DNA from 2 places in the Arthrobacter sp. C152 genome. Region 1 is predicted to be linked to the other one. Evidence: riboswitches for the same ligand, from Rfam matches in the RefSeq annotation. Region 1 holds a riboswitch; the other holds the start of a gene.

The links. A riboswitch is a leader RNA that binds a small molecule or an ion and turns the genes downstream of it on or off. The one in region 1 is predicted to bind cyclic di-AMP.
Region 2: another riboswitch for cyclic di-AMP. It lies ahead of ACYSM9_RS18160 (C40 family peptidase); the one in region 1 lies ahead of ACYSM9_RS17715 (aggregation-promoting factor C-terminal-like domain-containing protein).

The regions. Positions count from the first base shown of each region.
Region 1 is NZ_JBTZSU010000033.1:16,227-23,699, reverse strand. Features, by position in the region: gene ACYSM9_RS17730 (phosphatase PAP2 family protein) at 1-511, shown strand, start outside; gene upp (uracil phosphoribosyltransferase) at 524-1,159, shown strand; gene ACYSM9_RS17720 (glyoxalase superfamily protein) at 1,200-1,586, shown strand; gene ACYSM9_RS17715 (aggregation-promoting factor C-terminal-like domain-containing protein) at 1,655-2,353, opposite strand; cyclic di-AMP (ydaO/yuaA leader) riboswitch at 2,359-2,518, opposite strand; gene ACYSM9_RS17710 (ArnT family glycosyltransferase) at 2,700-4,709, opposite strand; gene ACYSM9_RS17705 (ArnT family glycosyltransferase) at 4,716-6,863, opposite strand; gene ACYSM9_RS17700 (bifunctional glycosyltransferase family 2/GtrA family protein) at 6,860-7,473, opposite strand, start outside.
Region 2 is NZ_JBTZSU010000035.1:13,203-20,675, reverse strand. Features, by position in the region: gene serC (phosphoserine transaminase) at 1-278, opposite strand, end outside; gene ACYSM9_RS18170 (metal-dependent transcriptional regulator) at 548-1,243, shown strand; cyclic di-AMP (ydaO/yuaA leader) riboswitch at 1,379-1,591, shown strand; gene ACYSM9_RS18165 (M23 family metallopeptidase) at 1,602-2,417, shown strand; cyclic di-AMP (ydaO/yuaA leader) riboswitch at 2,561-2,737, shown strand; gene ACYSM9_RS18160 (C40 family peptidase) at 2,808-3,473, shown strand; gene ACYSM9_RS18155 (NlpC/P60 family protein) at 3,635-4,387, shown strand; gene ACYSM9_RS18150 (HNH endonuclease) at 4,656-5,156, shown strand; gene mobA (molybdenum cofactor guanylyltransferase) at 5,216-5,890, shown strand; gene ACYSM9_RS18140 (DUF6457 domain-containing protein) at 5,887-6,180, shown strand; gene ACYSM9_RS18135 (molybdopterin molybdotransferase MoeA) at 6,177-7,473, shown strand, end outside.

The DNA.
Region 1 (7,473 bases):
CAGCCGCAACTGGCGTCCCCTGGTCCTGGTGGGCGGAGCGGCCGCAGCCTCCATCACGGCCACCACACTCGGGAAGAAGCTCGTGGGCCGCACCCGCCCGGACCATGCGGATGCCGTGCCGCCATTCGAGGATTCACCGTCATTCCCCAGTGGCCACACCCTGAACACCACCGTGGTCATCAGCCTGATCGTCTACCTCATCTGCCTGCAGTTCAACGTGATGTGGACCCGCGTCACGGCGATCACTGCCGGCACCCTCTTCATCATCGCCATGGGCCTGAGCAGGGTCTTCCTGGGCCACCACTGGCTGACGGACGTCATGGCCGGCTGGATCCTGGGACTGGCCTGGGTGTCCATTGTCATCCTGGCACACCGGCTCTTCCACCTGGTCCGGCGGCGGGAGCACGCGGGTGCCGCACCGTCGTTCGACCGTCCCGTGGTCCGCGACGTCGTCGCCCAGGAGCTGCACGACGGCGGTCCGTCCGGCCCGGGGAAGGGTTCTGGCGGGTGATAGTTTTGGGGGATGCGCACTCTCGTTGTTGACCACCCGCTGGTTGCCCACAAGCTCACCGTCCTGCGGGACAAGAACACCCCGTCCCCGGTCTTCCGCCAGTTGACGGAAGAGCTGGTCACCCTGCTGGCCTATGAGGCCACCCGCGAGGTCCGCACCGAGCCCGTCACCATCCAGACGCCCGTCAGCACCACCGTCGGCACGGCCTTCACCAAGCCCACGCCCCTGGTGGTCCCCATCCTGCGTGCCGGCCTGGGCATGCTCGAGGGCATGACCAAACTGGTTCCCACCGCCGAGGTGGGCTTCCTGGGCATGGCCCGGGACGAGGAAACGCTGGACATCATCACCTACGCGGAGCGGCTTCCCGAGGACCTGACCGGCCGCCAGGTCTTCGTCCTGGACCCGATGCTTGCCACCGGCGGCACCCTCCGCGAGGCCATCAAGTTCCTGTTCAAGCGCGGCGCCTCCGACGTCACCTGCATCTGCCTGCTCGCCGCACCCGAAGGCCTGGCCAGGCTGGAGGAGGAGCTGTCCGGGGCCAACGTGCACATTGTCCTGGCGTCCATCGATGAGAAGCTCAACGACAAGTCGTACATCGTTCCCGGCCTCGGCGACGCCGGCGACCGCCTTTACGGCATCGCCGGGTAACCCCCTTTCCCAAACCGGGCCACGCCGCTAGCCTGTGCGGATGGACTGGAAACTCGAACTCGTCTTTGTCCCCGTGTCCGACGTGGACCGCGCCAAGGATTTCTACGTCAACAAAGTGGGTTTCAACCCGGATTTTGACGAGCGGCCCTCCGACGCCATCCGCTTCGTCCAGCTGACGCCCCGCGGCTCCGCCTGTTCAATCTGCATCGGCGAGGGGCTGTCCGACGCGCCGCCCGGAACCGGATCCAACCTGCAGCTGGTGGTGGACGACATCCATGCGGCGCACGAGTTCCTGAAGAACAACGGGGTGGAGGTCAGCGACATCGACGTCCAGCCCTGGGGCCACTTCGTGTACTTCGCCGATCCGGACGGCAACAAGTGGGCCGTGCAGTACATCCCCTACCGGAACGCCGGGCAGGCTGGTTAGGACTTAAACCGCGGCAGCCCGCACCTTGGGGTGCGGGCTGCTGATGGTGCGGGCGTGGTGCCGGCCTCCTAGTACCAGTTGTGGGCCAGGTGGAAGTTCAGGGCGCCGCAGGGGGACTGGTAGCTCTTCTTGATGTAGTCCAGGCCCCAGTTGATCTGGGTGCGGTAATTGGTGAGGTAGTCCGCTCCAAAGCTTGCCATTTTTTCGGCCGGCAGCGACTGCACGATGCCGTAGGCCCCGCTGCTGGCGTTGGTGGCCGTGGTGGTCCAGTCCGATTCCTTGGTCCACAGGGTCTTCAGGCACTGCATCTGGTCGGCGCTCCAGCCGAAGGAGGCCAGCTGGCTGTCGGCGTAGGCCTGGGCGCCTGCAGGATCGTTGACCGCGACGGCGGGAGCCGGCTCGGGTGCGGGGGCCGGAGCGGGTGCAGCCTGGGCTGGGGGAGTGGACGGGGCAGGGGCCGGTTCGGCCGCCTGGGGTGCCACGTTGATCGGCGCCGGGCTGGGTGTCGCGGCAGGGTTGGAACGGATTTCGCTTTTCTCGATGCTCAGTTGGGCGTCGGAAGCTGCTGTGGAAGAGTGGGACCCGGTGGCCGAGACCGGGGCCATGCTGTTGGTGGCCTGGCCTGCGGCGCCAACGCCGACCAGCACGGCACAGGATGCCGCGAGGATGGCGGCCCGCCGGCCGAGGGTGCTCTTTTTGGCCGCCTGGGGTTTGGCCCGGTGTTTTGCCTTGGACTGCAGGCAGGGTTCTGCCGTGTTTTTGGACATGGTTGATCGCCTCTCACACCTGCGGAGTTAGCTGTCGGGTTCGGATGAGGGCATCCGGCAGCACGGAATGATCACGTGCTGCTTAACCCCAAGGGCAGTCATTGCCCGGGACGGTGGGTCCCCCGCCTCTGCCGTTGCTCAAGCGGAATCCGGGAAGCGGCAGAGCTTGGCGTCAACCCGGGATTGCGGTCCGAACGCGGGCCGCACCTAATCGACGGTACAGGAATCGCCCGCTTAAGTCACATTTAGGTAACGGAAGTCACGACGGCGTGCGCGTCGCCTTGTGCGTTCAGCCGCAGCCGCCCCCAATTTTGGCGGCTGCGGCCGAGTGCGTCTTCCCCCTTCGTTATCCAGCCAGGACGTACACCGTGGCGCCGCCGATTGCCTGCGGGGTGAAGTTCGCTGCCACCCATTGGGCGATCTGCTCGGGAGCGGCGGATCCGCTGGTGGAGCGCATGGCGCCGCCGGCGACGAAGTAGTGGATCTTTCCTTCCGCGGCGAGTTGCTGGAACTGCGCCAGGGTCGGCGAGGGGTCCGTGCCGTTGAAGCCGCCCACGGCCATGACCGGCAGCCCAGTTGCCAGTTGGTAGCCTGCCGCGTTGTTGGATCCGATCACGGCGGCCGCCCAGGTGTAGCGGGACGCGCCGTCCTTGAGCGCGGCCACCAGTTCGGACGACGGCGTGGGGGCGCCGAGGAGGCCGCCCATGCCGCTTCCCGGCCGGCCACCCGCCAATCCGGTTCCGCCAGAAGGTGCCGCTCCCGGGCCCGGGCTACGGGCGCCGGCGCCTTGTCCCGTCCTGCCGGCACCGAAGCCCGACGCCGGCCCGGCACTGACGATGGCTCCGCTGTGTGCCGTCGCCGCGGTGGTGAGGGAGTACGCCAGGGGGCCGGCGAGTGACGCTGCTATGGCGAGCGCCGCCGTCGTCCGCTGGATTGAACGCATGCGCAGGAACCTGGCCAGCCCTGTGCCCGCCGCCGCTGCCAGGCCGCCGGCCAGCACAAGCCAGCGCAGCCACGGCCCGTACGCGGAGGTGGTCCCGAGCAGGTAGAAGCCCATCAAGGCCGCCGCCGCCACTGCCGCCGCGAGCAGCGCCCCGGCCGCGGCCTGCTGCCTGTGCTGCCACAGCAGAACGCCGCCCAGGCCCGCCAGCGCAGCGATCCCCGGAGCCAGCGCCACGGCATAGTAGGGGTGGATGATCCCGGCCATGAAGCTGAAGACCAGTCCGGTGACCAGCACCCAGGAGCCCCAGATCAGCACGGAGGCGCGAACCCCGTCGTTCCGGGGCGCGCGGCGGCCTACCCAAAGCAGGCCCGCGGCAAGGATCAGGGCGGACGGCAGGAGCCAGGCCACCTGGCCGCCGAAATCGCTGTTGAACATCCGGAACAGGCCTGGCACGCCCCATCCGTTGCCGCCGCCGACGCTGCCCGTCTCCTCGCCGGTGAGCCGTCCCAGCCCGTTGTAGCCGAGCGTGAGTTCCAGGATGGAGTTGTCCTGGGAACCGCCAATGTAGGGCCGCATACCCGCAGGGGTCAGCTCCACCGCGGCAAGCCACCAGCCGGCGGAGAGGAGCATCGCCAGTCCGGCGGCAGCCAGCCGGGCCAGCCGCCGGCGGATCCTGCCCGGCCCCGCAACTGCATACGCCACGGCGAATCCGGGGACCACCAGCAGCACCTGCAGCTGCTTTGTCAGGAACCCGAACCCCAGGAGGACCCCGGCGAGCAGCAGCCACCGCAGCCCGTCCTGCTGGATGGCCCGCAGCGTGGCGTATCCGGCAGCGGTCATCAGCAGTACCAGCAGGGCATCCGGGTTGTTGAACCGGAACATCAGCGTAGCCACCGGGGTAAGGGCAAGGACCGCCGCGGCCAGCAGCCCTGCCCGGTGCGCCAGCCGGTCATCACCGGTGGCCGGCGCCGCGGCCCGCCGCACCGCCAGGTACAGCAGCCACGCAGTGCCCACGCCCATCAAGGCCTCGGGCACCAGGATGCTCCACGGGCTCAGGCCGAAGACGCGCACGGACAGGCCCATGATCCACAGGGACGCCGGCGGCTTGTCCACCGTGATCGAATTGGCGGCATCGGAGGAACCGAAGAACCAGGCCGTCCAGTCCTGCGAGCCCGCCTGGGCCGCTGCCGAGTAGAAAGCGTTGGCCCAGCCGGATGCGCCCAGGTTCCACAGGTACAGCAACGCCGTGGCCACCAGCAGGACGGCCAGCTCCAGTCGGGCGCGGCGGGAGGCCGGTGCTCGGAAGGTGCCGCCGGCCGCGCCAGGTGCCTGCACGCCGGGGAAGTCTACGCCGGGGGAATTTACCCGGGGGGACCGCGCCGGTGCCGTCCGGGTGTAGTGGCTGCTGGCCATGGCGTCCTACTTGGTCAGCGTGTAGACGGTGGCGTTGCCTACCGTCTGCGCCTGGAAGGTGGCCTGGACCCACGCCGCGACCTCCGAGTTGCCGCCGCGGCCGCCCATGCCGCCGCCCATCCCGCCGGCGCCGCCTTCGATGAAGTAACTGATCTCGCCCCTGGACACCATGTCCTGGAACTGGGCGAGCGTGGGGTAGGGGTCCCCGCCGTTCCAGCCGCCCAGGGCAATCACGCTGGTGTTGGACGCCAGTTCAAGGCTTGCCGCCTGCGACGCGCCGGAGACGATCGCGGACCACTTCGTGGTGGTGCCGGACAGCAGTGCGGTCAGCGCGGCGTCCGCCGTTCCTTCGCCGGGTCCGCCGGGACCGCCCGAACCGTTCCCCTGGGCGCCGGGCACACCGGCGTCGAGCCCCGGGCCAAAGGCGCCAGGATCCGCGGTGCCTGCCTCTGTGCCTGCGTCGATGCCTGCGTCGCGTGCCGGCCGGTCCGCGGCGCCGAATCCTGCCCGGTCGCCGATGCCGCCCCGCGCCGGGGCCGCGGAGCCGGCAGGGCCCGACGTCGGGATGGAACCGGAGTGCGCCGTGGCGGCAGTTGCCAGCGTCCAGGCAGCCGTACCCAGGCCCCCGGCCAGCAGCGACACCGCGACGACGGCGGCAGCCCCTGCGCGGCGGAACCGGCCGGCTGTGCCCACGGCCGTTCCCGTACCTGTTCCGATGCCGTCGACGCGGAGCAGGATCGCACCCGCAGCCAGCACCCCGAGGACGATGACGGTGGTGCCCAGCCATGGAAGCCACGACGGGTCCCGGCCCAGCAGCACCGCCGACCAAGCAGCGGTGGCGGCCACGACGATGGCCAGCACGATCCGGGCCGGCCAGGACGCGCGGCCGCGCCACAGTTCAACGGCGCCGATGCCCACCAGGGCCGCGATCGCCGGGGCGAGCGCCACGGAGTAGTAGGGATGGACGATGCCGCTCATGAAGCTGAAGACGCCGGCCGTGACCAGGAGCCAGCCGCCCCACAGGATCAGGGATGCCCGGCCCAGGGACGTGCGGACTTCCCGGCGGGTGAACCACAGCCCTGCCGCCAGCAGGATCAGCGCGGCAGGCAGCAGCCAGGACACCTCCCCGCCGAAGCTGGTTCCGAACATCCGCAGGAGGCCGGCGGCCCCGCCGAAGCCTGCGTTGCCGCCACCGAAGCCACCTCCTGCGCCTCCCGGGGCGCCCGCACCTCCGCCGCCGGGCATGCCTTCGCCGGACCCCGTGATGCGGGCCAGGCCGTTGTAGCCAAACGTGAGTTCCAGGAAGCTGTTGGTGGTGGACCCGGCCATGTAGGGCCGCGCCGAGGCCGGCGTCAGCTGGAACAGCGCCACATAGCTGCCGGCCACCACAACGATTCCGCCGAGGGCGCCCAGCAGGTGCACCAGCCGGCGCCACAGCGTGGTGGGAGCCGCCCAAAGGTAGGCGAGCCCCAGTGCCGGAACAACCAGGAAGCCCTGCAGCATCTTGGTCAGGAATGCCAGGCCGATCACTGCACCGGCTGCGACCAGCCACTTCCAGCCCGCCCGCTCAATGGCCCGGGTGGTGAAGTATGCCGCGAGCACCAGGCACAGAGTGAGCAGGGCATCCGGGTTGTTGAACTTGAACATCAGCGCCGCCACGGGCGTCAGCGCCAGCGCGCCACCGGCCAGCAGGCCTGCCGCCGGTCCCGAAACCTTCTTGACGGCCAGGTAGAGGAAGCCGACGGCGGCAACGCCCATGAGTGCCTCCGGAACCAGCATGCTCAGCGAAGAGAAGCCGAAGATGCGGCCGGACAGGGCCGGGATCCACAGCGCCGCGGGCGGCTTGTCCACGGTGATCGCGTTGCCGGCGTCGAGCGAGCCGAAGAGGAACGCGGTCCAGTCCTTCGTGCCCGCCTGGATGGCAGCGGCGTAGAAGGAGTTGCCGTAGCCGGTGGCCGCGAGGTTCCAGAGGTACAGAACCGTTGTGGCCAGCAGCAGGCCTGCTGCGGAGGGGCGCACCCAGCGGGGCTGGTTGCCGAACGCGTAGCGGGTCCAGGGGGCCGTCCGCTGCCGGGCCGCGGGGGCGGCGCCGGACGTCGAAGGCTCGGCGGTGGCGGTTGCACTGCCACCTGCCGGGGTCATGGTCGAGGTCATGATGCTGCCGTTTCTGTTGAAGTGATGGCGTCTGCGGAGGTCTTGCGGCTGTTCGTTTCCCGGAACACCCACAGCCGGAACAGCAGGAACCGGATTGCGGTGGCAGCGAGGTTCGCCGCCACGACGGTGAGCACTTCCGCCCACCGGTCCGGCGTCGTCGTACTGTGCACCACGGCAAGGGCCCCGGAGGTAAGCAGGAGGCCGATGCCGAACACGATCAGCCCTTCGGCATGGTGGCGCAGGGGATTGCCGCCCTGGATGCCGAACGTGAAGCGCCGGTTGGCGCCGGTGTTGGCCACGGCCGTGGTGACCAGTGCCAGGAAGTTGGCAAGCTGCGGATCCATGAAACCGCGGCAGAACACGAAGATGAGCAGGTAGGCCAGGGTTGAGGCGGCGCCGATGGCCGCGAACCGGACCAGCTGGCCGAACAGACTGCTGCCGGGCGTCTGCTCCCCGGCCCGCGACGACGCGGAAAGCGGGCCGCGTTCCAGCGCTGCCCGCAGTTCCGGCACCGGGATGCGCCCGTAAACCAGGTCCCGTGTCAGCCGGGCCATGCCGCGGACATCGGCAAGGGCCGTGCGCACCACGTCCACGCTGGAATCGGGATCGT
Region 2 (7,473 bases), on a different contig from region 1:
ACCAGGCCGAAGCTCGCGACGTCCCAGAACGCGGTGGAGCCACCCACGCCGAGGACCACTTCATAGCCGTCGGGTGCGCGGAAGAACTGGCCCAGGCCTTCGCGGACAGAGCCCACGAGGTTCTTGACCGGTGCCTGCCGGTGGGAGGTGCCAAGGATCGTCTTGGACGCTGCGGCCAGCGCATCGATCTGTTCCTGCCGGACCTTTGACGGGCCGGCCCCGAAGCGCCCATCCTTGGGCAGGAGGTCGGCGGGAATCGTGATGCTGGTTTCGCTCACAGGTACTCCAATTCGGCGGTGACTTTGCTTCGGTCGGGGGTCTGGCCCCGGCAGCTGGTGGCTGCCGGACGGCAGCACTTGGCCCTCCCCATTCTGCCTGAACAGCGGTAAGGGCGGGAGCCGGCGCCGTCATAGTCCAGCCACTGAGACGTCCGGGGCCGGCTATTCGGACAAAGTCAAAATAGGCTAAGCTTTCCTCCGGGCCACACCGCGGGAAGAGGCGATACGGTGGGACAACGCAAGGTACTGCGCTCGAGGAGCTGAGCTGGATGACGGATCTGATCGACACTACGGAGATGTACCTCCGGACCATCCTGGAACTCGAGGAAGAGAACATCGTCGCACTCCGGGCCCGCATTGCCGAGCGGCTGCGCCACTCCGGGCCCACCGTCTCCCAGACCATTGGCAGGATGGAACGCGACGGCCTCGTGGTGGTGTCCGGCGACCGGCACCTCGAGCTCACGGAAGCGGGGCGCAAGCGCGCCACCGAAGTGATGCGCAAGCATCGGCTGGCCGAGCGGCTGCTGGCCGACGTGATCGGGCTGGACTGGGCGTATGTCCACGATGAAGCCTGCCGCTGGGAACACGTGATGAGCGAACGCGTGGAACGCCGCATCTACGAACTGCTGGACCATCCCACCGAGTCGCCGTACGGAAATCCGATTCCCGGCCTCGCCGAACTCGGCGGCCGGCCTGCTCCCGGCTTTGCCGACGGCGCCATCAGCCTGCTGGAAGCCATGAAAAGCTACGGCCCCGGTTCGGGCGTGACCATCAGCCGCCTTGCGGAGCCGATCCAAGTGGAACCGGAACTTCTGGCCCAGCTGGACGAAGGCGGAATCCGCCCCGGCGCCGTCGTGGCGCTCGAGCGCGTGGGTGACTACATTTCGGTGCGCGTGCCCGGAATCGAAGGCGCGCTGGAATTGCCGCCGGAAGTTGCGGCGCACGTCTTCGTTGCCGTCAAATAGGCCTGCGCTTACCCCACGGGCGTGCAATCACGCAAAGATAACGGAATTGTTACTTAGGGTCTTAAGCCCCTATAGTTGAACCAAGCGTTGATACTTAAGCGTTACCTGATCCGGAGCCGAGCTCTGCCAGCGGATCAGGAGTACGAGTCGTTACTGGCAGAGGCGGGGGAACCACAACCGGCAGCGGGGGACTGCCTTGGGGTGAAGTCCGTCAGCAGCAAGCCTCTCCAGTGAAGGATCCTCCATGGATACCTCTCTGCGCGGAAGCTTGCTTACGGCGGACCGGGTCTTTGATCTCTCTGACCCGAATCCGACAGCTAACTCCGCAGGCTAACCCAGAGAGGAACCCCACTTGACCATGCAGACCTCCCGGGGCCGCCGCCGCGCGTCCGGTCCCGCTTCGACACCCCGGGTCGTCGAGGTTCTCGCAGCGGAGCGCCCCCGTGATTTCCACCGCGATGCGCGCCGGCGCCGTGGTCCCTTTCGGCAAGTCACCGAGTTTGCCTCCGCGAGTGGCATCGGACAGAAGGCAGGCATCGCCCTTGCCGCCAGCGGCATCGCGTTGACGGTCGCCATGCCGGCCACCAGCCCCGTCGTGGCCACCGGCCCGGCCGGCGGCACGCCTGTTGCGGCCTCCGCCGTGAGCCCCCAGATTTCCGCGGACGTTGGCGCCCAGATCGACTTCAGCCGCTCCGCCGTGGTGACCCAGGCGGATCCGGACGGGAAACTGAAGCAGCTTTTGAGTGCCCAGTCCGCCGGTTCGGTCAGCCGCGCTGCCTCGGCCGGCACCCTTGCGGCCCCCCTGGCCTCCCTCACCACCGCCTCGCCGTTTGGGTACCGCGTGAGCCCCATCACCGGCGGCTCCGGCGACTTCCACCGCGGCCAGGACTTCGTGGCGCAATGCGGGACTTCCGTCCTTGCGGCCGCCACCGGCACCGTGACCTTCGCGGGCTGGCACGAGTTCGGCGGCGGAAACCGCGTGGTGATTGATCACGGCAACGGCCTGGAGACCACCTACAACCACCTCTCCTCGTTCAATGTCAAGGTGGGCCAGACTGTGTCCCGCGGCGACGTCGTCGCCCTCAGCGGGACCACCGGCGCGTCCACCGGCTGCCATCTCCACTTCGAGGTGCAGGTCAATGGCGAAGTGGTCGACCCCATGGGCTGGCTCTGACCCGATGTTTGCGAGTGAAATGACCGTCCGCTCTCAGTTTCAGGTAACGCGCCGTGACCTGAATGTGACATTCGGTCCAAACTCCTGTAGCGTTTAACTCGCGTCAACTTTTCCGAAGTTGACGCTCTTGAGTGGATTGCCTAACTCTGCCACCGCTCAAGGTCCGTTCGCATTTCATCGTCTGGCAGGGGCGGGGGAACCAATTTTGGCCTTCACGTCGAAGGCCTTGGGGTTAAGTCGCGAGCTTCCCAGGAAGCACGTGGCCGGGTGACTCCCATCCGAATCCGACAGCTCACCTCGCAGGCATTGGGAGAGGCTACCTTCGTGTCTTCACGCCACACTTCTGCGCGCCACCGTGCGCAAACGGTTCGCACCAACCCCTTGGATGCAGTGTCCAAGGCCGTTAGTGCCAACGCCGGGACCGTGGGCCGCCAGGCTGCCGTTGTGGCAGCCGCTTCCGGCCTCATCCTGAGCATGGGACTGCCGGCCACCGCAGCGGACACGACGGCAGGCGTCTCTGCCTCCACCGAATCCGGCTCTTCGCAGACCGCCCTCGCGGTCACTGCAGCCCCCACCGCCACGGTTTCCTTCGAGCGTCCCGTGGTGAAGACCACCGCTGCCCCCAAGGCGGAAACCATCCGGACCCAGTCCACCGCGGCTGACCGCACGGCCGGCGACGAGGGCTCCACCGCAGGCAAGGCGGGGGCGGCCATCTCCGCTGCAGCCACCTCCGGCATCGCAGCCATCGCCTACACCGGCATCGGCCACTCCTACGTTTGGGGCGGCACCAGCCCCGTCACCGGCTGGGACTGCTCCGGCTTCACCCAGTGGGTCTACGCGCAGGCCGGCATCAGCATCCCCCGCACGAACGCGTGGACCGTGATGAAGCCGACCTCCACCCCCCAGCCGGGTGACCTTGTCATGCAGAACGGCGGCGCGCATGTTGGCATCTACGTCGGCAACGGCATGATGATCAGCGCCCTCAACCCCTCCCAGGGAACCTTGCTGCACGCCGTGGCAGCCACCGGCTCCTCCTCCTTCTTCACCATGAACTAGTTCTTCGGACCCCCGGGTCCAAGAACTTTTTCTTTTGCCCCCAGCTTTTCGCTCAACACCAATCCCCGTTCGGGATGCGCCGGCGTACCCCCAAGATGCCGGCGCGTCCACACCCCTCGGACATGCCACAGCGGTCCTGAGGAAAACGAAAGAGAGAACTGATGACGACTCGTGCTACCGCACGGCACCGCGCCGAGGTCACTAAGACCAATTCAATCGCTGTCATTGCCAAGGCTGTCAGCGACAACGCCGGCGGCGTGGGCCGCCAGGCCGCGGTCATCGCAGCCGCTTCCGGCCTGGTCCTGACCAGCGGTATCGCGGCCAATGCTGCCGACGCCAACGTCAAGCGCGATTCCGCCCCCGCCTCCGCGCTGGAAGTCGAAACGGCTGTGGACGCCCCGATCTCGGCCGCCTCCACCATCGCCATCAGCTACGAGAAGCCCGCCGTGACCACCACGCCGGCTCCCGTCGCCGAACCCGAGCCCCAGGTTGAGGTCCAGGAAGCAGCCCCTGCTCCGGCCGCCCCCAAGGTCACCGCCAAGACGGCCTCCACCGCCGTGGCCCCGGCTTCCCAGGCATCCGCCAGCGGCAAGGGCGCAGCCATCCTGTCTGCCGCCTACGCGCAGCTCGGTGTCATGCAGGACTGCACCATGCTGGTCACCAACTCGCTGGCCGCCGTCGGCATCCACTTCCACGACTGGCCCGCCGGCTACCTGTCCCTGGGCCGCACCGTGAGCGCAGCCGAGGCGCAGCCCGGTGACCTGATCTACTACGCCGACGGCGGCGCGGGCATGGCCCACATCGCTGTGTACGCAGGCAACGGCATGGCCGTCCACGGCGGCTACAACGGCAACCAGACTGTCGTCTTCAGCGCGAACGTCGGATCCGGGCCCGTCTTCATCCGCGTCAGCTAGCCACTCCCTGCGCCGGTCCGGCCCTAATCCGGCCGCGAGGGCGCCCAAGGACCCCCGCCTCTTGGCGGGGGTCCTTGCCTTTTAATTGCTGCCGTTCCGCAGGGGTCCCCGCCGGGCGCGGCCGGGCACTCCCGGCCCCGGCTGTGGCGCCGATTACCTGATATCGCATTTCTCTGTTTACTCTTGTGGTGTCGATCCATAGCCCGGACATGCCGAGGGCAGCCGGCCCTCGTGCCCCTGACGGGTGCGGCCGTGAAGAGGTAAGTGCATGCGCACTCTCGTTCTGAATGCTGGATATGAACCGCTGGCGGTTATTACTTTCCGCCGGGCGCTGGTGCTTGTGCTCACGGGCAAGGCGAGCGTGGTGGCCGAAGGGGACGACCCCGTCGTGGGCCCCACGGATGTTCTGGGCCGCCCGTCCGTGATCCTCCTCAACCGCTACATCCGGCCCCGCTACAACCACTCCACCGCCGTGAGCCGCAGGGGTGTGCTTCGGCGCGATGGACACAAATGCGCCTATTGCGGAAAGGCCGCGCATACCATCGACCATGTCCACCCAAAGTCCCGTGGCGGTGCCGACTCCTGGGAGAACCTGGTGGCGGCGTGCCTGCGCTGCAACAACGTCAAGGGTGACCACACCCCGGCAGAGATGGGGTGGGCGCTGCGGTTTGTCCCGGAACCGCCCCATGGCACCATCTGGCAGATCAAGGAGTTGGAGAAGCCGACCCCGGCCTGGGATCCCTTCCTCCTTCCGGAGCGGGCTGCCTGACGGCATCCTGCGTTCCTTGCCGGTGTCCTGTGGCCTTCAGTGCTGGCTAGAGTGGGGGAGTGGAAGAAAGCCGCTCTGACTTTGACGCCGTAATCCTGGCCGGCGGCCGTTCCTCGCGGCTGGGCGGGGTGCCCAAGCAATCACTGGTGTTCCAGGGCGCATCCCTTCTCGAGCGGGCGCTTGCCGCGGCATCCGGTGCGGGCCGCACCGTGGTGGTGGGTGACGCCGCTTCGTTTCCCGCCGGAACCCTGCCGCCCGGGGTGCTGGCCTGCCGGGAGGAGCCCGTCTTTGCCGGCCCTGCCGCCGGCATCGCTGCCGGCCTGGACGCCCTCGCCGGCGCCGGCGCTGCCGCGCCCTGGACTCTGGTCCTGGCGTGCGACATGCCGCTGGTTTCCGAGGCGGTCCCCCTCCTGCGCGCCGCCCTGCCGGCCTCACCGGGCGTGGCGGCTGTGATGGCCGCCGGCCCGGACGGAAGGGCCCAACCGTTGGCTGGTCTTTATAGCACGGCAGAGTTAAGAAAAGCCGCGCGCCGGCTGGCCGAACGGAATGCGCTGGTCAACGGCTCCGTGCGGGCGCTTCTTGCTAGTCTGGACGTGCAGCTTGTCACAGTCCCCGCCGGTGCCACCTCCGACGTGGATACCTGGGACGACGCTGCCGCACTGGGGATTGCCGCCGGGAACCGGGCGCAAACCAGGACCGGCGCGGGCGGAGCTAACGTGGGAGGCAAGTCGTGAAAAGCCAGGACGAAACACTGGAAGAGTGGTGCAGGGCCCTGCTCCAGGCATACAAGCTGGAGGACGTCCAGGTGGACATCAATGCTGTCCTGGCCCTCGCCGGCGTTGCCGCCCATTCCGTGGTCCGGCCGGCAGCGCCGCTGACCACCTTCATTGCCGGATTTGCCGCCGGCCAGGCGGCCGCCCCCGGACGGGAAGTGGACAGCGCCGCCATGGATGCTGCCCTGGCCGTGGCCCGTTCCCTTGCCGCCGACTACGATGCTGAAGCCGCCGGGACTCCCGGCGAATGACGCAGGAACCCCACAGCGACGCGGGGACGCCCCCGGGCACAACTGAACAGCACACCCCGCACCACCTTGCCCACAGCTGGGCAGAGGCCAGGCAATCAGCGTTCGACGCCGCCACGCCCATTCCTCCCGGCCCGGTTCCCCTGCGGCAGGCCCTCGGCCGGAAGCTCGCCCGGGACATCGTCGCCCTGCAGGACATGCCGCACTATGCCTCCTCAGCCATGGACGGCTGGGCAGTCAACGGAAGCGGGCCGTGGATCCCGGTGGACCCCGGAACACGCCTGGCACCGCACCAGGGAAGTCCCATCGCCACGGGCGGCCTGATCCCGCCCGGAGCCAAGGCAGTACTCCGTACCGAGAGCGCCCTGCTGGGCAAGGATGATGAAGGGCTCCCCATCCTGATGCTCGGAGGCAGCGCCCGGCCCGGGGAACCGCGGGCGGGCGAGCACATCCGCAAGGCTGGGGAAGAAGCCCTGGAAGGCGACGTCCTGGTCAAGGCCGGCGTGGCCCTCAACCCGGCCCACCTGGCACTGGCGGCCGTGGCGGGACACGACGAACTGTACGTCCAGGGCAAACCCGTGGTGCGCCTGGTCCTCACCGGCGCCGAAGTCGTGGAACAGGGCACACCCGCCCCGGGCCAGGTCCGGGACACCTTCGGCCCGCAGCTTCCCGACGTCGTCTCGATGCTGGGCGGCATACCCGGCGGCAGCCAGAGGATCGGCGATTCCTACGGGGAATGGCTCGCCGCGCTTGAAGACGTGGTGCCCGAGGCGCCGGACGCACCCGGCCAGCCCGCCGACGTCGTGATCACCACCGGCGGAACCGGACGTTCCGGCACGGACCACCTGAGGCGTGCCGTGGCCGAGCTGGGCGGCCGGCTGCTGATTGACGGCGTGGCCATGCGGCCAGGCCATCCCGCCGTTCTGGCCGAACTGCCGGACGGGCGCTTCGTGCTGGGGCTGCCCGGCAACCCGCTCGCCGCCATGATGGCACTGTCCACGGTGGGCGGCCCGCTGCTCGCCGCACTGGGACACGCGGCCATACCGGCGGTGCAGGAGGTGCCCTGCGGAACCCTGATCGAACCCGACCCCGGGCGCACGCGGCTGATGCCGTTCCGGCTGCTGTTCGGGATGGCGTCCCCGGCCCAGCACACGGGTCCCGGCATGATGCGCGGACTGGCGTCTGCCGACGGTGTCCTGGTGGTGCCGCCGCACGGGGTGCAGCTGGGCGAACCTGTCCCGGCCTTCGCCCTTCCGTGGGGGCCGCCGATTCCACCCCCGGAAGCGCCCGGCAAGC